Linked DNA regions of Flavivirga spongiicola. Each later gene encodes a partner of the first gene's protein in a complex. Links are inferred from orthologs where the notes say so. Each region holds a gene or a part of one and is shown on either strand. Other genes may lie near its edges. The genes, in order: Q4Q47_RS10015 and trxA.

Region 1 (15,520 bases):
ATCATTTCAGTTTTTCTGATATTGATATAAATACAGTACGGTCAATTACCCATAAAGATCTTATCAAAGTGCAACTTTTAGTTGCCAGCAAACAAAAACTTATTCAGGTTATTTCTAATGGAGGTGACCAAATCACATATACTAACGAGCTTTCATTTTATGCCAAAAATTCAAATAACGGAAACGATCTCGAAAATGCCATAAAAACACTTATCCCACATGCTATTACTTTAGAAGAAAAGCGTTTATCTCTAACCTCTTATGAAGATCATTTAAAATGGTTATTAGAAAATATAACAGATATAGAACTACCTAATAAACAGGTAGTACAAAAGCTGGAGACAGATTCAAAATATAAAGGACACTTGACATTTAATCAGTCCATTAATATAAAAAACAAAAGTACCTCCAAATTGTACAAGTTTAACCTGGCAACATTAAACCCTAATGCTATAGAATTTAAAATATCCGGAAACGAACTTGGCATTTCTATAGCAATAAGAAGAGGAATAAAAGGTATTAAACATATTGAAAATGGTGTACAGAAAAACTATACAAATACATTAAAATTATATGCAAGATCCATCACTAACGGAAAAGATCTACTTAAAGTTTTAAAAGCCATTATTCCATTGGCAGAAAAAGCATTTAATAAGCACAAACCTAAAATAACATCTGCACCAGAAATTATATCCTTTTTAAATAAAAATGTTTCAGTAATAAATACTGGTGAAGAAACTTTAACTCAAAGCTTAAGTTTAAATAAAAATGTCACTACATATCAATTAGTAGAAACAGACCCAGACAAAAGTACAGAATACGAATATCGATTCAATTTTGCAGATATTAATGCCAATAATATAGACTATGGTACGGATAAAGATCGATTATTTGTGATTTTACCAGCTAAAAAATTAGTCAAGTTTATAAAGTACTATAGAGATAATGAAATACAGAACTATATTAACAGTACCAAATTATACTTCAATACTATAGAAGATGCCATAATAGCTAAAAAGCTCCTCCAAGATTTAGCAAAATTATTTGAAGACAACTTAAGTGCTCAAACCCATAAATCTGATTCTGTAAATGCGTCGGTACTAGAAATAAAAAAACATTTAAGCAAAGTATCTATTGGAGAAGATTCTTATGATGTTTTTTTGGAATTAAAAGATTCTAAAACAAATACACTTAAGCTAACAACTGTTTTTTCCAACCTTAAGAAAAGTAAAGAAACGGTTTTAGAGTTTAGTCTAAAAGATATTAACGATAAAAATATTGAGATTGTTGTATCTGGAAAAAGAGTATGGGTCGAACTCCATACCAAATATTTGGAAAAAGTTATAAAGGTATATGTAAATGGACAAATAAAACCTTATGCATATAAGGTTGTAATGGAAGTTAAGGATATCGAGAGTGCCAGAACTATAACAGCCATATTTAAAAATATTAAATAATAATTTAAAATATCTATTAATTAATCTTTAAAAAAATGAAAACAAAACAATTACTCTTAAGCGTAGGTATACTATTCTCTTTTTTATGTCATGCGCAAACAACAATTACAGTCGATAATTCTGTTGGCAGCAATGCTCAATATAGTGATTTACAAAGTGCCATTTCTGCAGCCAGTAATGGGGATATTATTTATGTACATGCTTCTGAAATTAATTATGGGAATATTACCATTGATAAAGAAATCAAGCTTATTGGTTTTGGACATAGTAATGTTAACAAACAAACTATGGTTACCGATTTAATTTTAAACGCCAATTCATCAAACACTGTTATTTCGGGATTTCATGTAACTGACGATATTTATACAAATAGCAATAGTTTGATATCTAACTTAACTATTGAAAATAACATCATTGATAGTGCTTTACTTTTTGATAGCTCTGGAGGTGCAGATAATGTTATTATTAGAGGCAACATCATTTATCAAATCGGGTTTGGTAGTAATTCATCAAGTCGCGACAATTATACCAATACTATTATTTCAAACAATATCATAACATATTATATAGGGCTAAAAAACCATCAATCTATAACTATTAAAAATAATATTTTCTTAAGCCCAAATAATAGCTATCCTGTTTATAATGCTGGAAATGCCACTGGAAGTATTACCGTACAAAACAACATTTTTTATTATAACTCTAGTAGTATCTTAAATCCAGATGCCGATGGTGTCATATTTGAAAATTGTTTAACCTATAATATTGGGTCTGGTAGTTTAATAGCCTTAAACGGCTCCAATAACCTGAATAATCAAAATCCAAATTTTGTAAGCGCAGACGATACCGATTTTAATGTTACCGACGATTATCATCTTCAAGGAGGTTCTCCCGCTATTGACGCTGGCGTTGGAGGCATAGATATCGGTATTTATGATGGAGGTGCTTTTACATTCAATAATCTTGGCTTAACCAATGGCATACCAACTGTAAAAATTACTAATATCACTGACAGAATTGCTCCTGGAGCTAACCTTAGTGTTACAATAAACACAAACGCTAACTAGTATGAAAGGGCCTTTATTATTAGTTTTTACTTTGATTAGTTTAATAATCAATTCTCAAAGTATAACTTCAGCTGAGTACTTTTACAATACAGATCCCGGGGTGGGGAATGGCATTTCGCTAACTGTAAATAGTAATACAGGTGCCCTCAGTCAAACATTTTCTATACCAACAACCAGTTTGTCTGAGGGCTTTAACAGCTTTTATATTAGAACTTTTAACAGTAGTAATAACTGGAGCTTGTACGATAGACAAAACTTCTATCTAAAAAGTTTTGACACGTTCACCATTACCGCTGCAGAATATTTTTTTAATACAGATCCAGGGGTTGGCAAAGGAACCTCCATAGCCGTAAATAGTAATTCCGGACAATTAACTCAAGTTTTCTCAATTCCTACCGCAAGTTTATCAGAAGGTTTCCACAGTTTCTATTTGAGAACTCAAGATAACGATGGTAATTGGAGTTTATATGACAGGCAAATTATTTACATAAAGGATTTCGATTTATCACCAGATGAAGTTTCGTCTGCCGAATATTTTATAGATAATGACCCCGGAGTTGGAAATGGCACTTCTATTGTATTCGGAGATGCATCACAGTCCACTCAAGTTTTAAATATTGATTCCACAGGTTTAGCCGATGGGGATCATTTATTTTATGTTCGTGTCCAGGATACTAATGGTGATTGGTCTATTTATGATATGTCCCTCTTTACTATTGACAACAGTTTAGGTATTGAAGATAGTTTATTTAAATTAGTAAAGATTTATCCTAATCCTTTTGAAAATGAAATATCAATTAAATTACCGCAAGGCGGTCAAATTATAAAAACACAAATTTATAACAAGTTAGGACAAACTATTTATAGGAATACAGAAAACAAGTCAGCTTTAGAATTATCAAACTTAAAAAATGGTATTTATATTCTAAATTTAGAAACCAATTTAGGTAAAGCATCATTTAAAATTATAAAGAAGTAAATTGTTATACCAACTATGATCCGCTATAATTGGGGGCATAAAATGCGAGCTGAAAAGTTCGCATTTTTTATTGTGCATTCCGCATAAACGCTTCACATTTTTCAACCATATTTTTGCTTCCGCAAATAAATGGCACACGTTGATGTAATTCTGTGGGTTCAACATCCATAGTTCGTACAAACCCGTCACTAGCCTTTCCATTAGCTTGTTCTGCTAAAAAGGCCATAGGATTACATTCATATAACAAACGTAATTTTCCTTTTGGATTTTTTGAGCTTTGCGGATATAAATAAACCCCTCCTTTAATCATATTTCTATGAAAATCAGAAACCAATGACCCAATATATCTGGAAGTATACGGTCTATCGGCCTCTTCTAACTGACAATACTTAATATAATCTTTAATACCTTGCGGGAAATGAATATAGTTCCCTTCATTTACGGAATAAATGGTTCCATCTTCAGGAAATTGCATATCTGGATGCGATAAATAAAAGGAGCCTATGGCAGGGTTTAGTGTAAATCCGTTAACACCATCACCAGTTGTATAAACCAACATAGTAGATGTGCCATATACCACATAACCGGCGGCTACTTGCTCACTGCCTTTTTGTAAAAAATCTTTAAGCGTCACTGGGGTGCCAACCGGTGTAACACGCCTGTAAATTGAAAAAATAGTTCCCACAGACACATTCACATCAATATTTGAAGAACCATCTAGAGGATCTATTAATACGATGTATTTATTTTGGTGATTTTCATCCTGGCTATTAATTGAGATAAAATCGTCTTCTTCCTCACTCGCAATACCACAAACAATATTTCTATTGGTTAGTGTTTGTATGAATTTATCGTTAGCATAAACATCCAGTTTTTGTTGATCTTCTCCTTGAATATTCAGATCTCCTGCTGCCCCAATAATATCTACTAACCCTGCTTTATTAACTTCATGATTTACCACTTTTGCTGCTAACCTAATGGAATTGATAAGACTAGATAATTCACCCGAAGAATATTTAAAAGATGATTGATTTTCAATAATAAATTCTCCTAGAGTTTGTTTTTTATGAGCCATAAAAGCGTTCGTTTGGTTTGTGCAAATATCCACTATTTTTTAATCAACTACAACGTTTTCGTAAAAGATTAATAGCTCTAAATAATCAACTTTAAACTATATTTGAAACAATTATAATTATCCTATGAATTACTCTATAAGAAAAGCTACTAAAAGCGACATGCCTCAAGTACTCCATTTAATAAAAGAACTAGCCAGTTTTGAAAAAGAAGCCAATGCTGTAGAAGTTACTGTTGAAGATTTGCAGGCAGATGGGTTTGGTCATGAACCTAAATTTCAATGTTTTGTAGCTGAAGCAAATAATACAATCGAAGGTATTGCTCTGGTTTACAATCGATACTCTACATGGAAAGGAAAAACATTACACTTAGAAGATTTAATAGTAAGTGAGCAGATGAGGGGTTCTGGTTTAGGAACTGCTCTTTTAGATGAAGTTATTAAATACGGACATGATTTAAGGGTAAAACGGATTAATTGGGAAGTACTTGATTGGAACGAACCAGCTATTGCTTTCTATGAAAAAAAGGGAGCACAAGTAAAACGTGATTGGGATGTTGTTCATTTAGATGAACAGGGAATTAAAGATTATATATCAAAATTATAAAATGCGGGTATTCAAATTTGGTGGCGCATCGGTAAAAGATGCTGCTGGTGTAAAAAACATAGCTATTGTATTGCAAAAAGTGGGTTACGCTAACACACTAATTATTGTTTCTGCTATGGGAAAAACAACCAATGCTTTGGAAATCGTTATCAAAAACTATTTTGAAAACAAATCCCAATTACAAAGCGCATTCCAGGAAGTTAAAAAATATCACAATGTCATTCTATTAGATTTATTTGAAAATGAAAGCCATCCAGCTTTTAAAAAAGTATCTATTCTTTTTGATGAATTAAATAACTTTTTCACAACAAATAAATCACCAGATTACAACTTTGTTTATGACCAGGTCATAGGTTTTGGCGAATTAGTTTCAACAACCATAATAAGTGAATACTTAAACGCTATCAGCGTAAAAAATAACTGGATTGATGTTAGAACCCAAATTAAAACAGATAGTTATTATAGACGTGCCAATGTAAATTGGGAAGAAACACAAAGTTTAATAACTTCAAAACTCGATAAAACTGTTTTAAATATTACACAAGGGTTTTTAGGTAGCGATTCTAACAACTTTACAACCACACTTGGTAGAGAAGGAAGTGATTATACAGCAGCTATTTATGGCTATTGTTTAAATGTCGAAAACGTTACTATTTGGAAAGATGTTCCTGGCGTTTTAAATGCAGACCCTCGCTATTTTGAAAACGCCCAACTGCTAAATAAAATATCATACAGAGAAGCTATAGAATTGGCTTTCTACGGGGCATCAGTAATTCATCCAAAAACAATACAACCACTGCAAGGTAAAGAAATTCCATTATACGTAAAATCATTCTTAAATCCCGAAGCATCCGGAACAAGAATTGGTAAAAATGTTACTTTAGATCCTATGATTCCTTGCTTCATTGTAAAGAAAAATCAAGTTTTAGTTTCTTTATCATCTTTAGATTTCTCATATATAGTTGAAGAAAATATTAGTGATATTTTCAATTTACTACACCAATACAAAATGAAAGTAGATGTGATTCAAAATTCTGCTATCAGTTTTTCGGTTTGTGTAGATAATATTTTTAATAATCTTGATAAATTATTATATCATTTAAAAGCAAAATTTAAAGTAACTTGTAACGAAAATGTATCACTTTACACGATTCGTCATTATAATAAAAACGCCCTTAATCAGATTGAGGCCGATAAAACCGTGTTATTAAAACAATTAACTCAAGAAACCGTTCAGGTAGTAACTAAATAAACAATTTAGTACATTTACACTCATGACCAAACAACAAAACACTGGGCTGGTAACCGCCAAAGAAGTCGCTAAAGCTATACAATTAGGCAAATATGGGTTTATAGGTACTTTTATTGGTTGGATTTTAATGAAAGTTCTTAAAATATCTACTTTAAATAAAATATACAAGCGTAACAAACACCTTAACGACTTGCCTTTTCTAGATGGTATTTTAGATGACTTTCAAATTAAATTCGAAATCCCTGAAGAGGATTTAAAGCGCTTACCAAAAAATGGTGCTTATATTACTATTTCTAATCATCCCTTAGGTGGTATTGATGGTATACTGCTTTTAAAGCTTATGCTCGAACAGCGAAAAGATTTTAAAATAATAGCCAATTTTTTATTACATAGAATAGCCCCTTTAAAACCCTACATCATGCCTGTTAATCCTTTTGAAGATAGGAAAGATGTAAAATCCAGCATTTCTGGGTTTAAAAATTCTATTTTACATTTAAGAAGTGGACACCCGCTAGGTATTTTTCCTGCAGGTGAAGTATCAACGTATAGAGACGGTAAATTAGTAGTAGACAAACCCTGGGAAGAAGCCGCCATGAAACTTGTTAAAAAAGCTGAAGTCCCTGTAGTTCCTATTTATTTTCATGCTAAAAACAGCAAATTGTTTTATAAACTTTCTAAAATTAGTGACACTTTTAGAACAGCTAAATTACCTTCAGAGCTATTAACTCAAAAACGACGTGTCATAAAAGTTAGAATAGGAAAACCAATCTCTGTTGCCAATCAAAAAGAACACATAGCTCTCGATGATTTTTCTGATTTTTTAAGACGAAAAACCTATATGTTATCCAATGCCTTTGAGGATAAATCGAAGATTTTAGATAATATCTCATCAACATTAAAGACCCCTAAAGCACCTAAACGTATTGTAACACCTGTTGACAATATGTTAATGACAAAAGAGGTTGAAGTTCTTATTAAAAATAATTCCAGACTATTACAAAGTAAAAACTATGAAGTGTTTTTAGCGGAACCAAAAAGCATTCCTAACATTTTACGCGAAATTGGACGCTTACGTGAAATTACTTTTAGAGAAGTTGGTGAAGGAACAAATGAAGCCATAGATTTAGATACATTTGACACCTACTATCACCATATGTTTCTTTGGGATAATGAAAAAAAATTAATAGCCGGTGCCTACCGAATGGGCTTAGGTTCTAAAATTTTTGAACGTTATGGTATCGATGGGTTTTATTTACAGGACCTCTTTAGGTTTGAACCTGAGTTACACAAAATGATGAGTCAGTCTATTGAAATGGGACGCGCTTTTATTATTAAGGAATACCAACAAAAACCCATGCCATTATTTTTACTCTGGAAAGGCATTGTGCATACCACACTGCGTTTTCCTGAGCATAAATTTTTAATTGGGGGAGTTAGTATTAGTAATCAGTTTTCTAATTTCTCAAAATCATTGATGATAGAATTTATGAAATCTCATTATTACGATCCGTATATAGCGCAATATGTACATCCTAAAAAAGAGTTTAAAGTCATCCTTAAAGACGCCGATAAAGACTTTGTTTTTGATGCTACTGAAGCTGATTTAAATAAATTCGACAAGATTATAGACGAGGTAGAACCTGGGGCTTTACGTTTACCTGTACTACTAAAAAAGTACATAAAACAAAATGCTCGATTGGTCGCATTTAATGTGGACCCATTATTCAACAATGCTGTTGATGGTTTAATGTATATTAAAATTGCCGACTTACCAGACAGTACCGTACGCCCTGTTATGGAAGAGTTTCAAGCAGAGTTAGAAAGCAAGCTGGAGAATAACGGGGAAGCTTAAACTAAGTTATACTGTCCCACAAACGCTTTAAAATAAGTTTTTATTTCTTCTCGTGCTTTTAGAAATGCCATATGTTTTTCTTCATTAGTTCCCACTACTTTAGATGGGTCGAAAAAATTATGGTGTAAGCGCAAGGCATTTTTACTTGGAATGTACGGACAGTTTTCGTTAGCATGGTCACAAACAGTGATGATGTAATCAAAATTCACATCAGCGTACTCATCTACATGGTTTGAGGTATGATGATCGATATTTAATCCATCTTCTTTCATAATAGCCAATGCTCCCGGGTTTAAACCATGGGTTTCAATCCCGGCACTATATAAGTTTACTGTTCTATTATCTAAAAAATGGTTTAAATACCCATGAGCCATTTGGCTTCTACATGAATTACCTGTACACAATACTAAAATGTTCTTCATAATATTTCCTGCGAAGGCAGGAATCTTTTTTAATTAAACTTCAATTTCGATAAACAGATTCTTACGTTTCGCAAAAAAAGCGAAACTCAGAATGACCTTCCAATTTAACAGTCAATAACTCTAATCATTTATTTAAATATACTTTCTTGATGCATTCAATAATATATAGAGAACTACTATTCCTAGACTTTTTTATTAGTTACAATGCTTCAAACTAACCAAGACAAAGTCTTGATTCTTAATTCTAACAGCGAAGCTGTTTTGGATCTTTGACACCGTATTACCTCATGCATTAGTTAAAAATGTTAACTCAGATTCCACCTAACATAAATCTATCTTATTACTTCGTCTCTCCAGAAAATGATTGTCGTACCATTTTCCATATAATTTCCCAATCTTTTCGCGAATACCAACCACTCTAAATCCACATTTTAGATGTAAATTAATACTTGCTATGTTTTCTGAAAAAATACTTGCTTGCAAGGTCCAAAACCCATGAGTTTCACTTTCATCAATCAATTGTTTCAACAGTGTTTCTCCAATATGTTTTCCTTTAAATGCATTTGAAACATATACACTAATCTCTGCAACTCCTTTATAAACCTGTCGCTTTGAGGCTGGTGATAAAACTGCAAATCCCACAACTTTTCCTTTTATTAAAGCTACGAATCTACAAACCGAAACATATTTGGTATCCCATTGTTGCCAACTGGGAACTTCTGTTTCAAAAGTAGCTATTCCAGTAGAGATACCTTCTTTATAGATTCTTGAAACGGAACGCCAATCGCTTTTTGTTAATCTTCTAACAACAATTTCCATCAGGAGAACAACATGCTTCAGCATTTGTTGATACTGCTTCTAAAGGTTCGGGTACTCCACAAAGCTCTTTAGCTTTGCAATCCGTTTTTTCGATGGCTAATTTAACTATTAAATGATTCTCCCTTATTTCAAAATCGTTAACAAATAGTTGTGCTGTGTGAAATCTTGCATTGCTATATTCAAACTTTACCTCAGCATCAAAATCATAAGGTTTCATTTTTCCAACCTTGTTTAAAATAGCTAAAGCCTTATAAACAGACATATATTCTGTTTTACCTAATTCATTTGGACTTTCCCAAAGTTGAATTATTGTTTCATTCCAAGCATCTACTTGAGCTCCACAATCAACAGAATCAACTGTTACATGTTTTACTTCTGTAATATGGTAATTAGCTCCAACCAATAAATTAGGTGCATATTCAAATAATAATGATTTGTCTTGATTTTGTTCTAGTACTTTAAATAATTCTTGTGTTTTCATAATTAAAGAATTTAACAACAATTTGATTTTGTTGTGTTAAAAAATGAATTCAATTGATCTTGAATGGCAGTCCATCGCTCAACATTAATACAATAGCACATACTTTTACCTTCCACTTCACCATTTAACAGTCCTATGCTTTTAAGCTCCTTTAAATGTTGAGAAATGGTAGCCTGTGCTAACCCTATTTCCTCAACTAAATCGTTACAAATACAAGCGTTTTGATTACTGATGTATTGTAAAATAGCTACTCTGGCAGGATGTCCCAAGACTTTAAAAAACTGAGCCAAGTCGTTTTGCTTTTCGGAAAACATTTGAGTTTTGGTAATTCCCATTATCTTTATTATTTCATCTATATATTGCAATATTACGATAATATGTTTAAATAAAAAAGTTATATTTGAAACTTATTAACCCCAAAATCAACTATTATTATGAATTGGTACCTACAAGTATTAAAACAGTATGCAACGTTTTCTGGAAGATCCAGAAGAAAAGAATATTGGATGTTTTTCTTATTCAATATGATTATTTCATACGGAATTATCTTTATCGCAATCGGATTGGAAATGCCTTCCTTATCTATTGTAAGCACTATTTATTCTTTCGCAGTTTTAATTCCTGCATTAGCTGTAGGCGTGAGAAGAATGCATGATGCTGGTAAAAGCGGGTGGTTTTTACTTATTCCTATTTACAATTTAATTTTAGCTTGCACAGACAGTGAGGCCGGATCTAACAAATGGGGACCAAATCCGAAGTCTGATGCTGAGGAAATAGACCAAATTGGTCAAGAATAATTATCATTTACTTTATAAAAAACAAAAGCCAGAAATTATATTTCTGGCTTTTTTGTATCTTAAAAATAACAATAAATAATTTTTTGAAACGAACTATCCTCAAGGTAGGGCTAGGTATTTAGCTCGTTTCATATCCAATCAAGTTGAGCACAGATTTTGACCTATGGGTCGGGTTAATTCTGTATTTGGATTCCCGTCATTCACGGGAATGACAATTTCAACGGAAACCCAGAAAGCGTCGAGGAATTCTTTTTGATTAAAACCAAGGCTTTTGTCCCACTTGATAAGTGTTATAAAACTCTTCATCAGATTTAGTTAGATATATAATACCTTCTATTAATCCAACAAGGCCTGTTAATCCAGCTCCTAAACCGCAAGTAATAAACCCAAGAACAAAAGTAACCACCAGCATAATAATCCCTTCTTTATTATATCCTAAAATAAATTTATGTATTCCTAAAGGACCTAATATAATAGCTAAAACACCTGCTAATACTTTTTTATTATCTCCACTTACACTATCAAATGTTTCTTTAGCGCCCTCGGCAAACTCCGAAGCAGATTCTTTAACATCTTCGAATGTTTCTTTTGCTTTTTCTTTGGCTTCTTCTGCAAATTCCCCTGCTTTGTCTGCAGCTTTTTTTGCACCTTCTTTAGCATCACCCAACATATCGTTTAGATCATCGCTTAAATTCTTTTCGTCAGACATAATATTTAATTATTTTTGGTTATTATATAAAGGTAATAAAAAATTAAATTCATTTGCAAAAACGCCTTATTAACAGCGTGTTAATCCCTTATTTTTTATCGAAAATCTTTTTTATAAACCCTTTTGTTTTTTTTGATACTACAGATAGTGTTTGTTTGGTTTCATCTGCAAATTCCTCTAATTTCTCGCTTGTTTCGTCTACAAACACAATCGTTTTTTCGGTAACTTTATCTAAGGTTTCTCCCGCTTCTTCAGCAAATTCTTTTGTTTTAACCTTGGCTTCTGCATACTTTTCTTTGGCTTCAACTGAGAATTTAGCACCTTTATCTTTAGCTATTTCTGTAAAATCTTCTAATTTTTCGTTCGCTTCCTCCAAAAACTCATTAGCTTTTTCTTTTGTTTTATAATAAATTTCTTTGGCTTCAGCTTTTAGTTTTTCTGCTTTATCATGTGCATGGTTTTTACCATGATACGAATCGCCTTTTATAATCTCAGCTTCATAAACTTTATCTTTTGGTTGATTCTTTTTAGATTCTTCAGACATAACTATTTCCTTTTAATGTACGCTATCTATATGTCTATCAATCCACAATAATGTTACAGGAAAGGTTATCTAAATAGCATAACAAGCCCTCCAAGAGCTGTAATAATTAAGATAAAACGTCTATAATTTATATTCGAAATCAATTTTACAATGGCTACTCCAACAAAAAAACCAATGATTATAGATGGGATTAAAACAGTATTTAAAACAAGCGTTTCTTTGGTAACCGTTTTCCAAACAAAAAAATGAAAGGGTAGTTTAAATACATTAATAATAAAAAATAACCATGCGGCAGTTCCTATAAACTCATTTTTAGGTAAACGCATCGCCAAAAAATAAATATTAGAAATTGGTCCTGCTAAATTACCAACCATAGTTGTAAATCCTGCTAAAAACCCAGCACCACTAGAAAAAAACTTGTTTTTTGGTATGTCTTTAGACGTTCTGTTTTCTGTATAAAACATAATGAGGACGGAAGCAATTATAATAACAGCCATGATTCTTTTAAATAGTACTTCAGAAATATCATTACCAACCCAAACACCTACTAAAACACCTATAATCATCCACGGCATTAATTTCTTTATATACGCCCATTGCGCATGTCTGTTATAATATATTACTGCAAAAATATCGGCTACGATTAGCATGGGAAGCAAAACACCTGTTGAGGCCTTCTCTCCAAAAACAAAGGCTAGTATGACCACTATTAAAATCCCTATCCCTTTAATTCCTGCCTTGGATAATCCCAATAAAAAAACCGCAAAACAAATGGCCGTCCATTGCAATGCAGTTAAATTGTATGATTCTAGTATTTCTAAATAAGTCAATTATTTATACTCAAATTGGTATTTGAGCTAAATTACAAAAAGGCTTTATCTATTGGTTCCCAAAGTTCAATTTTGTTTCCTTCATTATCTAAAATCCAACCAAATTTTCCGTATTCATACGTTTCTACTTCTCCAACAATAGTAACGCCTTCTTCTTTTAAAACTTTAAGCAATTCAAGTAAATTTTCTACACGATAATTAAACATGAAGTCTTTTTTAGACGGTTCGTAATATTTGGTATCTTCCGAAAACGGACTCCATTGTGTAGAGCAATCACTACCTTCTTTGTCTTTCCACCAAAAGGTACACCCGTAATCATCGGTATTAAACCCTAAATGTTTTTTGTACCAATCTTTCGATGCTTTTGGGTTTTTCGTTTTAAAAAATAATCCACCTATTCCTGTTACGCGTTTTTTCATCACTTACCTTTTATTACTTTCTATTTTTTACAGCTTTTTCATAAATATCGATCCACTCATCTGCACTAACCTTTGAGGCAAGCTCTCCTATTAATTCAAAAGGAATATCATGCATTCTTTTAAAGCGAATACAACTTTTCCCCATATCTAACTTATACTTACACTGCTTAGTGTATTCTGAAGTAAACCAATCCATAACTTCTTTTTTAGCATAAAGCACCATACTATATACAGCTACAAAATTCTTTTGAGAAGCCAAATTCATAAACGGCAAAGGTAATTTCGGGTCACAATGATAGCCATCCGGATAGACAGCATGCGGTATAACATAACCTAACATGCCGTAATTCATCTGTTCTTCGATACCTTCTGGTAGATTATCTAAAATTTGCTGCCTTAATTTATGAATTGGCTCCTTTCTGTCTTCTGGTAATTCATCTAAATACTGTTGTGGTGAGGTAGCTTTTGATTGCATAATATTAGTTTTTACGCTGTAAAATTAAGGATGATAATAAAGATACAATTATTCCAATGGCGAATACTATTGTGAACATAATTAATCCGGCAAATACTGGGCTTTCAAATAATTTCATTTGTTCTTCCAATGTTGCTTTCTCTAATTCAAATTCAGTTGCCGACAAGGTATTCTTCATACCTTCTAAAGCATATACTTTATATTCAACAACAAAATCCGGATTTATCATGGTAACATAAACAACATCCAAAAGTCCTATCACAATACCTGAAATTGCTGAAATTGCCAAACCAATAAATAAGGCTTTTTTAAATGATATCACTCCATTATTTATTTGGTCCCTAAAATGTTTTATTCCAAAGAACACAAAAGATAGTGATGCAAAAATAGATGCATAACCAAGAATTTCTAAAGTTCCAAAATCAACATTCCAATCCAAAAAGTGTCCTCCAATAAAGATGAGTCCTCCAACTAAGGCTGCGTAACCACCAAACTTTTTAATTGTGCCTTGCATAATTTCTATATTATACCATTTGTTATTCGAATTTAACGGAAAATAAAATTAAGATTTTTTTGCTTTAGTTTCAGAAGAAAAATCAAGCATAGCAGAGCTACGGTTTATTTTTATTCTGAAACTAAGGTTAAAAAAGAACATTTTATTACGGTAAATTCAAAGGATAAATGGTATTGTATTAAACGTGTTGATCGATAAGAATGGCATTGCCATCGGGGTCTTTTAAAACGATGCTTGCCGGACCGACAGAACTCTCGTCTGCTTCGTTTTCAAGTTTGACTTCTTTATTTTTTAAATGCTTTTGAATATCCCGAACATCTGTAAAAGCATCTAATTTATTTGCGTTTTCATCCCAACCAGGATTGAAGGTTAAAATATTATTCTCAAACATCCCTTGAAAAAGTCCTATTAAGGCGTTTCCATTTTTCATAATGAGATAATTTCTTTCTATATCGCCTGCGAAAACCTTAAAACCTAGATTTTCATAAAATACTTTCGAAACGTTAATGTTTTTAACGCTTAAACTTATCGAAAATGCTCCTAATGTCATATTGCTTATTTTTTAATGAGTTATGAACTCATTTAAAATCTTTATAATCGTCTGCAAAATGCTCTTTTACTTCAACATTTCACCTTTTTACTACTACGTAACGATGCTATGTAGTGCAAAAAAGCTTTCATCTTGAAGTAAAATTTCTATTTTTCGCCTCAATCAAAAAACACTAAATGAGTTCAGGGATAAAACTACTTTTAATAGCTAAAACCGACTTCATACTAAAGTACCAAATACCTTCTACTTTTGTTTTAAAGCTATAAAATATTATGGTCTTTTGCAATTTGAACAGCCTGTGTTCGTCTTTTTGCATTAAGTTTTACTAATAAATTAGAAACGTGGGTTTTTATCGTGCTTTCCGATAAGAATAATTTTTCAGCAATTTCTTTATTAGATAGACCTTCTGAAATAGCTTGAAGTACTTCATATTCACGAGAAGTGATCTCTAGTCCTTTAATTTTTTGGCGATCGATTTCCTTGGAAATGTTGCGTGGTTTATGAAGACTCTTTTTATTAATATAAATACCAACAATAAAAAACACGATGGCAATAGCAGTAATAATAAACTCCATAGAGGTTCCTCCAACAAGCAACGAGTATTTGCTAATTCTAAAAAGGGTATAGAGTGCAACAATTAAAAGTGTAAAAACTAAAATAGTTTTTTTCATATG
Region 2 (15,648 bases), 1.0 Mb from region 1 along the record:
AAGGATTCCAACTAGCAAGAGATGTTCTTTTGCCAGCTTTTGATATCCCCGATGAATTTAAGCACGAAGAAGATTTAGTAGATGGAGGAAAGCGTGGTGAGAATGCCTATTTAAAGCATTTAACATTTGAAGGTGCAAAAAAACGTTATGGAGAACCACTTAGCGAAGAAGTAGTCGAACGATTAGATTTCGAATTGAGTGTTATAGAAAATACGGGGTATCCAGGATATTTCTTAATTGTTGAGGATTTTATTCGGGAAGCCCGAAACATGGATGTGTCTGTAGGTCCGGGACGTGGATCGGCTGCCGGATCGGTGGCAGCATATTGCTTGTGGATTACTAACATTGATCCCATGAAGTATGATTTGCTTTTTGAGCGTTTCTTGAACCCGGATCGTATTAGTATGCCAGATATTGATATCGATTTTGATGATGAAGGAAGAAGCCGTGTTATGGATTATGTGATTGAAAAATATGGAAGTAATCAAGTAGCACAAATTATTACTTACGGTACGATGGCAGCTAAATCTTCTATTCGAGATACGGCACGTGTATTAGATTTGCCTTTGTTTGATGCCGATAGAATAGCAAAGTTAATTCCAACGATGTCTAAACTGAGCAAGATTTTTGGTTTAGATGAAAAAGAATTAAGCAAAAAGTTTCGTGCTGAAGATTTAGAAAAAGTGAACCAGCTTCTAAATATTTCTGAAGGATCAGATTTAGAGGCAGAAACAGTGAATACCGCAAGAGCCCTGGAAGGTTCGGTTAGAAATACAGGAATTCACGCATGTGGAGTTATTATAACCCCTGACGATATTACAAAGTTTGTACCTGTGTCCGTAGCTAAAGATTCCGACTTATACGTCACACAGTTTGATAACTCGGTTGTAGAGGATGCCGGCTTATTAAAGATGGATTTTTTAGGGTTAAAGACGTTGACTTTAATAAAAGATACCGTTAAAATTGTAAAGGCAAAACATGATATTTTACTGGATCCGGAATCTTTTCCTTTAGATGATGAAGAAACATATGCTTTATTTCAACGCGGGGAAACGGTTGGCGTATTCCAATATGAATCTCCCGGTATGCAAAAACACCTTAGAGATTTAAAACCAACAGTTTTTGAAGATTTAATTGCCATGAATGCCTTGTATCGCCCGGGGCCTATGGAATATATTCCAAGCTTTGTTAGAAGAAAACATGGCGATGAAGATATTGAGTACGATTTACCAGCGATGGAAGAGTACTTAAAAGAAACCTACGGTATTACAGTATATCAAGAGCAGGTGATGTTACTTTCTCAAAAACTGGCCGGGTTTACAAAAGGTGAAGCCGATGTACTGCGTAAGGCGATGGGGAAAAAACAAATTGCGGTACTGGATAAAATGAAACCGAAATTTGTAGAGCAGGCGAGTGCAAATGGACATGATGCTAAAGTATTAGAAAAAGTTTGGAAAGATTGGGAAGCTTTCGCGAGTTATGCCTTTAATAAATCTCACTCTACATGTTATGCATGGATAGCCTACCAAACGGCCTATTTAAAAGCCCATTATCCTGCAGAATATATGGCAGCAGTATTATCCAATAATATGAACGATATAAAACAAGTTACTTTCTTCATGGAAGAATGTAAACGTATGAAAATGGATGTATTAGGGCCAGATGTTAATGAGTCGTATTATAAATTTTCTGTAAATCAAGATAATGCGGTGCGTTTTGGTATGGGAGCCATTAAAGGGGTTGGTCATGGTGCGGTAATGACTATTGTCGATAAAAGAAAAGAAGATGGTCCCTTTAAATCTATTTTCGATTTGGCGAAACGAATCGATTTAAGAGCAGCCAATAAAAAGGCTTTTGAAAATTTAGCTTTAGCCGGAGGGTTTGATTGTTTTGGAGATACACATCGCGCCCAGTATTTTCATAGAGAAGGAGATGGTATTACTTTTTTGGAAAAAGCCGTTAAGTATGGAAGTAAACACCAGGAAAATGAGAACTCATCACAAGTGAGTTTATTTGGGGCAGCAAGCGATGTACAAATAGCAGAGCCAGAAGTACCACCATGCGAAGAGTGGGGAACTATGGAAAAACTGGCCCAAGAACGTGAAGTTGTAGGTGTTTATATTTCTGGACATCCATTAGATGATTTTAGAACAGAAATGAAAACGTTTTGCAATGGAGCCATTGCGATGTTTAATAACTTAGAACCTTATGTGAACAGAGAAATTGTTTTTGGTGGTGTGGTAACCGATGTACAACATCGCGTAAGTAAACAAGGAAAAGGATGGGGTCTATTCACTGTTGAAGATTATACCGATAGTTTTGAATTCAGGATTTTTGGCGAAGAATATTTGAAATTCAGGCATTTTTTAATGAAGAACAATTTTGTGTTTGTGAAATCGTTTATTCGCGAAGGTTGGGTTAATAAGGATACAGGGAAAAAGAGTGATCCAAGATTACAGTTTAATAGTTTTCAATTACTGCATGATGTTATGGAAAATTATGCTAAAAAACTATCCATTCAGCTTAATATTAAAGATTTACAAGAGGAAAGTATTTTACGTTTAAAAGAATTGTTACAGATGCATCCTGGAAATCAGGCATTAAATTTCGTAGTGTACGATAATAAGGAGAAAATAAAATTACAAATGCCAAGCAGAAGGCAAAAGGTTAAAGTATCTCAGGAATTGCTTAGTGAATTAGAGAATCAGGATGTCATGTTTAAGTTGAATTGATAAATCCCTGCGAAGGCAGGGATCTCATGATTATGAAAAAATTAATACTCTATCATGTGATAGCTTTCTTAGTTTTAGAAATAATATTCTTTTTCTCTTCTGGAGCATTATTAAAATTAATAGCACCAGAAATTCAAAACGTCATATTATGGATTTATTTAAATCTGTTTGGAGTAGCTTTCCTTTTTGTTATAATCCTTGTTTTGTTTCTAATTAATAGAAAAAGGTATAAAAAGAAATACCATTAAAAGTTTTTAAACATGAAGTCATAATCTGATTAATTTCAGAAAATTTATAAGCAGATTACAGTTTTTCTGTTTGGTTGATAAATAATGTTAAGAATTCTCTATTCAAATAACTTTCTTTTTAAACCTTATAATTTATTATCCTAGAATTAATAAAACTTAAGACACCAGATTACTATACTATTCTTGTTTGTATGGTTGTCCAATACCAGTTTCGCATAAAGATTTTAAACTACCTAAATATCTTCCCCAATGATGATTGCAAAAACCAAAGAACTCACTTTCTTCAGTCCAATTTAAATGAGAAAATTTTAGAAAAGTATGGCCTTCTTTATCTTCAAGTTCAAAGGTTAATTTAGTCCCAATCCATTCTTTGTCTCCATCTATACACTCCCAAATCACATTGGTTAAAAAAGTCAATTCTAAAATTTTCATTTTATTAAAATATTCAGAACCAAATTTAAAATGGTTTACATGACCTATTTCAGGTTTTGCAGAAGTGTTATTTGTCCACCAGCCCTTAAGTCCTTGTTCTAAGGTTAATGCATTATAAACTTTTTCAACAGGAGCTTCAATTGTTAAATTATGCCTAATATTTGCCATTTTATACGTATTGAATTGTTAAGGTACGATTTTCAGTCTAGAGAGGTAGATACTATTTTATAACAGAACTGGTATAAGAGTCTGTTTAATTTGAGTTACCAATAAAAATAGATTGTTACGCTTCAACTGTATTCAGTTCAAGCTAGTCGTTCCTCCCTAATAATGACAATTCGCTTTATATTACAAGAAATTTATTTATCTACTTCCAAAAAAGCTTTCAAGCCATTGGTAATAAATCGATCCCAGGTCGTAGAGCAAACGTCATAACAATCAATATTGGGATTCAATCCAACTTGATGAAAATTAATGAAGCGCTTTCCGTTATATGCTTCTATTTTCCAATGCAGTACATGACCTATCCATTCTTTATTAAAATCAGGTTCACCATCGATACATTTCCAAATTAGTTCACTGTTAGGAGTGTATTCAATAATTTTAAAAGTCCACCAATAATCATTTTCGAATTGAATGGTAAATTGACCACCAGCCTTAAATTCAGAATTGCTTATTTTTCCCCACCATGAATGAAGCCCTTCGTTTAAAGCAAAGAAAGCGTGTTTAGAGCTCGTATTAACTTCTAATTGATTTTTGTAGTTTATATCCTGGTCTTGAAACTCTATTAATTTAGTATCCTTATCCATTTTTTGGTGTATTTAAGTAATCCTCCAGATCTTGTAATGAATTATCCCAGAATTGTGAGTAAAATTGAACCCATTTACTGACCTCTTTTAATGGTTTGGCATTGGCATAACAAAAACGTTCTCGTCCGTTTGCGTTTATATTTACTAAACCAGCTTCTTCGAGTGTTTTAATATGTTTGGTTACACCTTGTCTACTAATATCAAACTGACTGGATATTTGTGTAATGGATAGGGCTGAGGTTGCTATAACTAAGGCGTGAAAAATGTCACGCCTTGTTGGGTCTGCAATGGCTTTAAATAGTTTGGTTATTTTATCCTGCATTAACTAATTGTTTTAAGTAGTCCGTTAGCCCATTTATACAGTTATCCCAACCGCCGTTAAAGCTTTCGAACATCTTTACAGCCGTATCACCTTCATAATTGGAAATGCCAGAGTGTTCCAGATATAATTTAGTGCCATCCTCTGTAGATTCTAGCTCCCATGTTACTGTTGTTTCTGCTTTCATTTCGGCAACTATCCAAGTATAAACTAATTTGTACGGATTAGATTCTTTAACTTCACCACTAATGGTTGTGCAACCTTTTTCATTAGGCTCCGAAGTAAAGGTATATTGGTACCCTTTTTCAGCTTTAAAATCAGCTTGAATAAACCAGGCAGAAATTTCTTCAGCTTTTGAAATGGCATTCCATACTTTGTCTATGGAATGCTTAAATACCTTCTCTTTTTTAATAACATCATTCATAATAAGTTCGATTTTTAATTAATATGCAACTTTATGGTTGCTAAACTAGAGTAAATATTTTTAATATGCAACTTTTTGGTTGCTTAATATGAATTTAGTATAAATTGGTGCTGGTGTAAAAGGTTGAAAATGTTTGGCTTGTGTTAGTTGGGGTGGCGGTGTTTTTTTAGGAGAAGAATGTGTAAGCCTGACTATAATTGGGTTTGTGTATGTTCGGAACACGACAATAGTGCTAAACAATATTGGTATAAATAAAACAAATTGTTACATTGTAAGCTTTAGAAAATATTTTGACTAATTTTGTGTAATTAAAAATAAAATAAGAATTAAAATATAAATATTATGGCATTAGAAATAACAGATGCAACGTTTGAAGAAACGGTATTAAAAAGTGATAAACCAGTATTGGTTGATTTTTGGGCTGCTTGGTGTGGACCTTGTAGAATGGTTGGACCAATTATTGAGGAAATTAGTGGGGAATACGATGGTAAAGCTGTTGTAGGTAAAGTAGATGTAGATGCAAATCAGGAGTTTGCTGCAAAATATGGGGTGCGTAACATACCTACTGTTTTGGTTTTTAAAAATGGAGAGGTTGTTGGAAGACAAGTTGGTGTAGCTCCAAAGAACACATATACTGAAGCGATAGATTCGCATTTATAATAGATATATTAAAAGAAAATGGAAAAGGTTTGTCATTATGGCAAACCTTTTTTTTATTTTAGATGCAAATAAAAAAATAGATATGAGTGAACAAATAAAAGTACAAAATGCTATTGATAGCAAATTAATAGAAGAACGTAAAGTGTTTTTGTGGGGACAGGTTGATGATGATTCTGCTAAGCACGTTATAGAACGCTTATTGTATTTAGATGCATTAGAAACCAAGGATATTCACCTATATATTAATAGTCCGGGTGGTTATGTAACTTCAGGCTTTGCTATTTATGATTGTATGAAATCTTTAAAAAGTGATGTGTCAACAATTTGTACAGGATTTGCAGCTTCTATGGGATCTTTAATATTGTCTGCCGGAGAAAAAGGAAAACGCTTTATACAACCACATGCACGTGTTATGATTCATCAACCAAGTGGAGGCGCTCGTGGGCAAGCAAGTGATATAGAAATTACGGCAAAGGAAATTATAATTACTAAAGAATTAAGTGCGCAAATATTAGCAGATAATTGCGGACAAACTTTTGATAAAATAATGAAGGATTTTAATCGTGACCATTGGATGGGAGCCGATGAGTCTGTTGCTTATGGTATTGTTGATAGCGTTTTAGCCTCCTAGCCCCCGAAGGGGAATTCTACTCTTTCCCAGTAAAAAATATTTTTTAATAAATTATTATTAATTTGATCGTAATAAAATTTTTCACATAAGTTATTCCTCCCCTATGGGGAGGTTAGGAGGGGCTTGTATATGAATCTACAAAAAGAACTTAATAAAGCCGATGGTTTTAAAAACCTCGAGCTACTTGCAAAACAAGTAGTAGAAGGCTTTATTGCAGGAATGCATAAAAGTCCATTTCATGGTTTTTCTGCTGAATTTGCCGAACATAAAATTTACAATCAAGGAGAGAGCACGCGACATATAGATTGGAAATTATTTGCTAAAACAGATAAGCTTTATACCAAGCGCTATGATGATGAAACTAATTTGCGTTGTCATATCATTATAGATAACAGTAGCTCTATGCATTATCCAAAAATGGATTCATTCTCTATTAATAGTTTAAATAAAATAGGGTTTTCAGCTTTGGCTTCAGCATCTTTAATGCATATTTTAAAAAAGCAACGCGATGCTGTTGGGTTAAGTATTTATAGTGACGATTACGATTACTATGCACCAGAAAAGGGTAGTGAACGCCATCATCAAATGCTGTTAAATCATTTGAGTGATGCAGTGATTTCTAAACCCTTAAATAAAGAAACGGAAACCTATAAATATTTACACGAAATAGCGGAAAAGATTCATAGGCGCTCTATGATATTTTTGTTTACTGATATGTTTCAGACTTCCGAAGATGCTGTAAAACTGTTCGAAGCATTACGCCATTTAAAATATAACAAACACGAAGTGATTTTGTTTCATGTATTTGATAAAGAAAAGGAATTAACCTTTGATTTTGATAATAAACCCAAACGCTTTATTGATGTTGAAACAGGGGAGTACATTAATTTATACGCAGATACTATAAAAGACAATTATAAAAAAGCCGTGAGCGATTATTTTGAGGCTTTACGATTAAAGTGTGCGCAGTATAAGATTAAATATGTCGAGGCCGACATTAATAAAGATTTTAATAACATCCTCACAACATATATGATAGAGCGTCAAAAATTTGTGTGATCCCACACCAACCTCTCCTAAAAGAGACTACCGTATGCATACAAATATTGCATCATAAAAAGTAGGACACGAATGGCACAAATTTTCACTAATTAATCCGTCAATAGATAGATTTCAAGCCTATACAGACTAGGGATTCGTGTTCATGTTGAGTCCTATCTACGCCATAAACTATTAGATTCGTGTGAATTTGTGCCATTCGTGTCTTTTTTAAAGATGTGCACACACGGAAGTAAAAGAGAGGGACAAATACAGAAAAGAAAAATTTATTTTAAAAAACTTAAAAAAACATTTGAGATATAAAAAAAGGCGTGTATATTTGCAACCGCAATAAAGCAACGGTCTGGTAGTTCAGTTGGTTAGAATGTCGCCCTGTCACGGCGAAGGTCGCGGGTTCGAGTCCCGTCCAGACCGCAAAAATTGCAAAAAAGAAAGCTCTGAGAAATTAGAGCTTTTTTTGGTAATAACAAGAAGTTGTGTTGTTCCTAGAGGAATCTAGGATGTAGTAATACCAGAGTAAATTTGGTGTTCCAATGAGAAGCTTTCCTTTTTTCTGTGAAGAAGATTGGGATGCTTTTTTGTTTTAGAGATTAAGGGTATTGTTCTGTTCTTCTCTAATACGTTTGTTATAACCAGATTTTTTTCCTAGCCAAAATCCTAATAAGAAAATTAAAACTGGAGCTCCCAATACTATTAAGATTAAAATTATTTGCCATGGACCAATAGCGAGTATATTCACGATTTTGTGATTTAGCTGTTAAGTTTCAAATGTAATAAAAATATAGCCATAGACTTAATAAAGAAAACAAAAGCGTTATAAAATTTAGAATAACCTATAAAAATAGAAATCCCCGAGAGTTTCGACTCTCAGGGATTTAAAAACGATCTTTGTACAAACCCGTAAAGGTTATTTAAGACTAGTTAACTAATTTAAAATATAATTGTTTATGAAATAGATAATGATATTTTAGATATTTAAAGAATTAAACAATTCAAGCAATTTTTCATCTGAAGGTCTAGGTGCATATGCATCTACTAACTTACCTTCTGGATCTATTAAAATAAACCTCGGGATGGATCTAACTTTATAATCTTTAATAAATTTAGAATTGAAAGCGTTATTTGCAAATAATTGCACACCGGTTAATTCTTTCTCCTTAACCATATTTTCCCAGGTGTTAAATGCATATTTTTCATCAACAGAAATACTTACAAAGGTTATGTTTTTGCCATGGTATTGTTTTTCTACGTTTTTTAAGAAAGGGATTTCTTTTTTACACGGTCCACACCAGGTTGCCCAAATGTCTATATATACATACTTACCTTTTAAGTCATCTAACGAGGTTGTCTCTCCAATATGGTTTTTATAATCAAACTTAGGAGATAATTCTCCTTTTTTAACTTCCTTGTCATTTGTATTTACACTTACAACGCTTTTTATCTCTTTAGGCTCATATAGTGCTTTTAATTTTAATTTAGTCTCTTTAGATAAATCATTACGACTCATAAAATAATTATAATAAGTCTTAGCTTCGGCAGTTTTTTTAGTAATTGATAACAATCTGCTAAACTGTATAGCCATTTCATTTTTTAAAGCACCTATTTTAATTTTTTTAAAGACGCTATCAAGATATTTTTTGGTAATCTCATTTTTAGAGTTTCGTATGTTAAAATCTCTAATAAGTGTGATAGTGCATATTTGATTATATGATAAAGAATTTTTGTATAAGGATTCATTATCAAATTTGAAATTGAAAAATTTATCTGGCATAAAACCTTTAGGAGGTATATATTCTTGTGAATTTTTATCATTTGAAAAAGCTGTTTTATTTTTCTTCATGAAATAATAAAAAACATAATCGTTTAACTCTTCATAGCTAATGTTCTCTATTTCAAAAGAGTTAAAATCAGAATCTATATTGGCAATGTCATTTAATAATTCTAGGTTATTATTTTTAATGGTTTCCACCTTTTTTGTAAACTCATCTTCTTTTAGTGATAAAAACTTGAGAAAATCATCTCCTTTTATAGCGCTTGTATTTTGGGCTTTTGCCATTAGATAGTTGTTAATGGTTGCTCCTTTTCCTAAGAAGGATATAGAATTATTATAACCTTCAAGGCTTACAGCTAAATTTAAGTCATATCCATTTTTAAGATATAACGTTTGGTTTTGATCCCTTTTTCTTAATGAAAGGGTAAACGTATTAAAGTTTCCTACTTTGAGGGTGTCTTTAAAAAATCCGTCGTTGTTTACTTTAATTGTTTTCTTAAAACCAGACAAACTTGTTATTTGTAATGAGTCTAGGTCTGCATTCATAATTTTGCCAGAAAGTGTAGCGTATTCTTTTTCTTGACTATAGCATAAATTTATGTATGTCAAGGCTATAAATAAATATAATATGTATTTCATAATTTATTTTTTAGAGATAACATTAAATTTCTAATTGATTAAATAAATCAATAAGGTCGGGGTTTGATGGTCTAGGTGCTTTTGAGTTCACTATTTTGCCTTCAGGATCAATAAGTATAAATCTAGGAATAGCCTTGATGTTATAATCTTTAATAAATTTAGAATCAAAAGCATTATCTGCAAATAATTGAATGCCTGTTAGTTCTTTGTCAGTAACCATTTTTTTCCAAGAATCATAGGCGGGTTTTGTATCTACAGAAATGCTTACAAATTCAATGTTTTTACCATGGTATTTTTTTTCTACATCTTTTAAAAAAGGAATCTCTTTTTTGCAAGGGCCGCACCAGGTTGCCCAGACATCGATATACACATATTTGCCTTTTAAATCGTCCAGGGAGGTTGTGCCACCGGCAAAATTTTCATAATTGGTAAATTTGGAAGACAGAGCTCCTTTTTTTAAACGTTGGTTTTTATTATAAAAATCTGTGAATTCTGTTTTAATATCTTCATCAGATAATATAGAAGTAAAATAATCTAGATAAGTTTTAGCTACTTCCTGATTCTCGTCATTTAGAAATCTAAAACCAACATTTTTAAGAGTAAAATCTTTTACTAACGGAATACCTATGGTGCTGCATATACTATCTATAAATTTGATTTTCTCATCACTATTACGGTCACTCAAATCCTTAAAGTTTATAGTTCTTATCGGAATTACATTTGATAGATTTGAATAGCTTTCAGAATTAATGTATAAGTCTTCATTATCAGATTTAAAACTTAAAAAGGCTTGAGGCAAAAATCCAGATGATGGTGTATACGTTTTTGTAGTATCTCTATAGGCTTCATTTTGTTTTAAATAGTGATACATCATATAATTAGAAATTTCATTCCAAAAGATATTTTCAGTTTCGAAGGTTATAAAGTTTTTATCTTCAATCAGAGCATTCTGCAGCATGGCAGATGCGCTATCTGTTACCTTGTTTGCTAACCTTGTAAAGTCTTGTTCAGAGAGTTTTGGAAGGCTACTTAATTTAATTTTCTCTTTGATGAATACTGCTTTGGATCTATAGTAGTTATTGACATCTGCCCCAATTCCTGAAAACGAAATGGTACTGTTGGTTGAGTCTTTGCTTATGTTAATATTTAAGTTATAGTTATTCTGAAGAAATATAGAATACCAGTTCTTTCCGGAACTTAACTTATATGCTTTTACTTTATCAATTACTAAGGTATCATTGAAGGTGCCATCATCATTGATCGCTATTGACTTTTTAAAATTGGTAGAGGCATTATGCAGAAATAAAGAGTCTACTTTTTTATCATTTATGGTGCCAGATATAAGAGCAAAATCATTCACCTTGTTTTTACAAGAAACTATACTAAATAGTACTAGTATTATATATATTGTATTTTTCATTTTTATTTATTTAAAAAGATTATTATAGTTTGATGGTTAAAAGAAGGTCTAAGATTTTAAGCTCACCTTGCGTTTAAAACAAGGTGAGAAAAAAACTAATTCAAAAAAACATATAGATAAAACTGTTAAGGGTTGTTTACCAAATCAGGATTGTCCGCTAATATTTTGTCTGAAAACTGAAGTACTAATCTATCTTCATCAAGTGTAAAGGTTTCTTTAACCGAGCCATCTACATCATATAAAGTATGTACATAAGGTTTTTTGTCTTGAAATAAAGGATCATTCCATAGGCGTCGCATATCGTACCATAACTCTCCTTTTACTGCAAACTCTCGTGTGCGTTCTTCAAATATATATATTATTAAATCATCTTGCGAAAGACCAGCTGGTACTGGAGCATCTATTGGATTCATACGATGCATCCGTAAAAATTCAAGGTCTTCAATTGCGCCACTTAAGTCGTTGGTTCGTGCTTTACATTCGGCGCGAAGTAAATAAATATCAGGTATTCTTATGCCACGATCTATTACCAGACTACCAATTTTTCTATATACTCCGGGAACTATAAATTCTGGGGTAGAAGGAAAAGGAGGGAATGGTTTTCTGGAGAAAAAATGATGTAATCTAAAATCGCTTGCGCCAAAAATTGCTGATACGTCTGGTGAAAGTAACACCGCTGAGCTAGTAAATCCAGCAGTATGGCGTACAGACATGGTAAATGCAACTTCTAGATTATCAACAGGCGTATCAAAAGGAGGCCCAAAAAATCCGGCGGCATGCACACCTCCGGGTAATGTGCTTACATTATAATCGTATAGGCGTACTTCTGTTCCTGCTTGCAAATCGCTAAACGCTGTATCAAAAAGAGGAATCGCTTCATTAAAGCGGTTTTGATAGACATAGATTTTACCCAATAGTACCTCGGCAGCACCTTTAGACATCCGTGGTTTTTCACTTACTCCAATAGGTAATAAAGGAATTGCCGCGGTTAAGTCCGCTATAATAAAGTCATAAATTTCTTGAACTGTTGCACGCGTGAAACTTGCAACTGTAACATCTGCTTCCGTAACAATGGGAACACCTAAATCGGTGGATGCTGTCGCAGTGTTATAAGGCTTCCCATAAAAATTAATAAGTTCAAAATATACAGCGGCTCTAGCGGCTCTTGCTTCTGCCATGATGTTGTTTTTTTCGGCTTCGGTACCTCCAGAGGAGTCTAATACCTCATTGATCACCTTATTATATACATAGATACGTTGCATATATAATAATAGCCAATCGGAGAATTGACCGCCTTCTCTTTCTGGGTCTATAACTCCGGGTTCCCATGCAAAATTGTTACGTCTTGGATCTGCTTCTCCATAAGTAGAAGAAAAGTGTGGTTCTAATCCACAGATTTCAAAAGATCGGTTAACCTCTTGGTCACCAGCAGCAATGTTAAACCAAAGCCCATTGCCACTTAATAATAAATTATAATCTTCTGTGGTTTCTGCAATCAGGACACCATTAGGAGTGATTTCAAGAAAATCATCTGAACATGAGTACATACTAAATACCATAGCTAAGGCGAGTATTACTTTAATTGATTTTATATATAGAGTTTTCATTTGTTTATTCTTTTTTAAAAGGTTAAATGCATCCCAAATGTGACAGAACTTTGATTGAATGGCGTCGTGAATCTTGAGCCACCTGCAGCGTCATGAAATTCTGGGTCAATGCCTTTATTGTTATCTTTCCAAAGCATGACATTATTAAGCATGAGCCTAAAACTTAAATGGCTTGCATTTATTTTTTGAATTACCGTATCAGGAAGTGTATAGGACAATGAAATATCTCTTAGCTTAATATAAGAGGCTGAGGTTACATTAATATCTCCATATTTATAATACCTAATATCTCTGTCAAGCGTATTAGATAAAGGTGTATACCCTGGTGTATTTGTATTGGCTTCATCACCGGGTTGTTGCCACCTGTTTACAAAATCGGCATGTACATTACCTCTTGTAAAACTGTTTCTTCCGCCCTCAAGAGGTCTACCAGAATAAGCTCCTGAGCCAGGAGTGTCTGTAAACATGACATGCCCTAAATTATATATCATGTTAGCGGTTAAGGCCAAACCTTTGTAGCTAAAACTATTGGTAAAACCACCAGACCATTTGGGTTGGTATGTACCCATAAACAGGAGGTCTTCAAAGTCGGCAGCACCTTGCTCCGAAGTTATGGTGCCGTCTGCTAACCTAATTTCTGGACTTCCTTCATTATTTAGTCCAACAAAATCGTAAGCAAATATGGGGAAGGCCGAATAGCCAGGTTGTGGAGGCCTTAACCCAACTTGCACATTGGTAATGGTATTTGCGCTTGAGTTTAAGCTTGTAATTTTATTTTTATTATAGCCTAAAGTCAGTCCAGTATGCCAACTAAAGTCGCCATCAATATTTAGTGTTTGAAGAGATACCTCTATACCTTTGTTTTCTAAAGATCCTGAATTACCCGGTATTTGCGCAAACCCAGTAAAGGTATTGGTTAAGATCTCATCTAAGAGATCATCTGTCTTATTTTCATAATAATCGAGACTACCTCTTAACCTATTATTAAATATTCCAAAATCAAGACCAATATTTAAATTCTCTGTACGTTCCCAAGTTAATTTCTTGTTGCCAGGTGCTGTAATCTCATTAGCCAATCCTGCTGTATAAGCAAAGGTATTTGTCGCTCTTGTTCTTAAAACATCGAAGGAAGCAGCGCCACCTGGTGCTGGAGAATTTCCTGTAATACCATAGGTGCCTCGTAAGGCTAAATTATCAATCCAGTTTACGCCAGACATAAAATCCTCTTTACCTATGTTCCATTTTAAACCAGCACTCCAAACCGGTCTGTTTTGCGCCGATTTATCCAAACCGAATAAGTTAGATTCATCTGCTCTAACACTACCACTAATGGTATATTTATTATTAAATGTGTAAGCGGCATTGGCATACATTGATGTAAATCTAAAAAGCACCTCAGACTCCCCAAAAGGCTCATTAGAATTTGTAATACGGCTTCTACCAAAAGAGTTGACAACCAAAGTTCCTGTAATACCAGATCTGAGCGCTTCATAATCCAGAGCTGGAGCTAATTGGGACCTTAAGTCATATCCCCTGATAAAGTTTTGCCGGTTATTAAATAGTTGTTCCTGAGATTCATACCCGGCCAATGCCGTTACTTTATGTAGCCCGTCATTAAAACTGCCATCATAGGCTAATTGATTACGGAAAGTCCAATTTTTAACAAAGCGGTCGAACGTTCTATAATAACCGCCTTCTGTGGGTAAATGAAAGGTAGGATTATCTCCAGGATTGGCTCCGGGAATGGTAAAGAATATAATATCTGACCTCACACCATAAGAATCTTGAGAATCAAAAGATTCACTTTTGCTATTTTGGTGAAAGTACCCATAAGTGCCTTCATACTTTAATCCTTTAAATAAGTCTATGGTTAATCCAGCTGTAAGTCTCGCGCTTAAGGCATTGGCATCAGTGAATCCATAATTTACTTCATCCAGCGGCGTATAATCTAAATTAATACCACTTACGTTTTCCAAATCTGGACGTTGAAAATTAGAAAAATGTTGTAGAGCATTCATAGTAAGATTGTTACCGCTCCCGTCTTGAAACAAGGCATAAGGCGTAAACCGATTATCGGCTTGAATAGCTCTTTTGGCTTCTGTAACGCTATTGGTTAAGTCGGTATTCAATCTAAAATTAACTCGCTCACCAATTTTAAAGTCCTGACGCACATTAAGCTTATAGGTTTCATCTTTTTCTCCTGGGCTGCTGCTTTGATTATTTGTATAAGCTATAGAACCATAAAAGGCATGTTTTTCACCGCCTCCTTGTACTGATAAGGTATGATTATTTATATAAGCATTCCGGTATAATAGATCTTCTATCTGACTTAAATTATTAGTGTTTGCTAAATCATTTAGCATGGCATCTGCGGTAGTTTGATTGATTACACCATTGTCTAAATCGTATAGAATTTGATTATGTACTGAGATATTCTTTGTAGGGCCACTTTGTTGATTATAAAATAATTGTGAGTTATAAGGGAATGTCCCTGGATCAAACAATTCTCTGGCGGTTTGAATGAATTGTTGACTATTTAATACTGGTCTGTAATCAAGATCTGGTTTGCCTTGAAAGTTTATAAACGTATCGTAATCGATTCTTGTTTTTTTATTAAAACCTCCTCGTTTCGTAGTAATCACGATAACCCCATTGGCTGCTCTTGCTCCCCAAATAGAGGCAGCTGTTGCGTCTTTAAGTACAGTGATATCCTCTACATCCTGAGGGTTTAATGAAGACACATCGGCAAGCGCAACACCATCTACCACAAACAGGGGGTTTTGATTTCCGTTAATAGTACTTAAACCTCTAATTAAAATACCACTGTCGTTAGACGAACCAATGGTGTTATTTGGTGCATTATTAATAACCAAGCCTGGTACTAAGCCATCTAAGCG

Evidence for each region.
Region 2: the proteins of Q4Q47_RS10015 (region 1) and trxA are in contact, whole or in part, in an NMR structure (PDB 2IPA), measured with the Bacillus subtilis proteins. The link is inferred for Flavivirga spongiicola from one-to-one orthologs.

Annotation. Positions count from the first base shown.
Region 1 is NZ_JAUOEO010000001.1:2,493,399-2,508,918, reverse strand. The notes cover bases 6,996-9,722. They hold Q4Q47_RS10015 (arsenate reductase ArsC), read right to left. Parts: upstream 8,709-9,722; coding sequence 8,283-8,708; downstream 6,996-8,282. Other genes in these bases: Q4Q47_RS10005 (DUF6428 family protein), read right to left, coding at 9,511-9,722; Q4Q47_RS10010 (GNAT family N-acetyltransferase), read right to left, coding at 9,030-9,527; Q4Q47_RS10020 (lysophospholipid acyltransferase family protein), read left to right, coding at 6,996-8,286. In the rest of the region: Q4Q47_RS10050 (hypothetical protein), read left to right, coding at 1-1,457; Q4Q47_RS10045 (right-handed parallel beta-helix repeat-containing protein), read left to right, coding at 1,493-2,524; Q4Q47_RS10040 (T9SS type A sorting domain-containing protein), read left to right, coding at 2,526-3,503; fbp (class 1 fructose-bisphosphatase), read right to left, coding at 3,571-4,578; Q4Q47_RS10030 (GNAT family N-acetyltransferase), read left to right, coding at 4,703-5,182; Q4Q47_RS10025 (aspartate kinase), read left to right, coding at 5,184-6,434; more of Q4Q47_RS10020, read left to right, coding at 6,457-6,995; more of Q4Q47_RS10005, read right to left, coding at 9,723-10,008; Q4Q47_RS10000 (ArsR/SmtB family transcription factor), read right to left, coding at 10,020-10,343; Q4Q47_RS09995 (DUF805 domain-containing protein), read left to right, coding at 10,443-10,805; Q4Q47_RS09990 (TM2 domain-containing protein), read right to left, coding at 11,062-11,514; Q4Q47_RS09985 (hypothetical protein), read right to left, coding at 11,603-12,058; Q4Q47_RS09980 (sulfite exporter TauE/SafE family protein), read right to left, coding at 12,124-12,888; Q4Q47_RS09975 (VOC family protein), read right to left, coding at 12,921-13,307; Q4Q47_RS09970 (DUF1801 domain-containing protein), read right to left, coding at 13,321-13,782; Q4Q47_RS09965 (DUF4199 domain-containing protein), read right to left, coding at 13,787-14,296; and 2 more genes. UniProt on the Bacillus subtilis protein: Catalyzes the reduction of arsenate [As(V)] to arsenite [As(III)]. In vitro, can dephosphorylate para-nitrophenyl phosphate (pNPP).
Region 2 is NZ_JAUOEO010000001.1:1,476,765-1,492,412, reverse strand. Bases 4,111-6,965 are described here. They hold trxA (thioredoxin), read left to right. Parts: upstream 4,111-5,306; coding sequence 5,307-5,624; downstream 5,625-6,965. Other genes in these bases: Q4Q47_RS05640 (DUF58 domain-containing protein), read left to right, coding at 6,385-6,965; Q4Q47_RS05645 (ClpP family protease), read left to right, coding at 5,707-6,255; Q4Q47_RS05655 (SRPBCC family protein), read right to left, coding at 4,533-4,964; Q4Q47_RS05660 (ArsR/SmtB family transcription factor), read right to left, coding at 4,214-4,543; Q4Q47_RS05665 (hypothetical protein), read right to left, coding at 4,111-4,221. In the rest of the region: dnaE (DNA polymerase III subunit alpha), read left to right, coding at 1-2,732; Q4Q47_RS05670 (SRPBCC family protein), read right to left, coding at 3,158-3,580; more of Q4Q47_RS05665, read right to left, coding at 3,772-4,110; more of Q4Q47_RS05640, read left to right, coding at 6,966-7,314; Q4Q47_RS05630 (TlpA family protein disulfide reductase), read right to left, coding at 8,282-9,724; Q4Q47_RS05625 (TlpA family protein disulfide reductase), read right to left, coding at 9,747-11,144; Q4Q47_RS05620 (RagB/SusD family nutrient uptake outer membrane protein), read right to left, coding at 11,270-12,751; Q4Q47_RS05615 (SusC/RagA family TonB-linked outer membrane protein), read right to left, coding at 12,766-15,648. UniProt on the Bacillus subtilis protein: Participates in various redox reactions through the reversible oxidation of its active center dithiol to a disulfide and catalyzes dithiol-disulfide exchange reactions.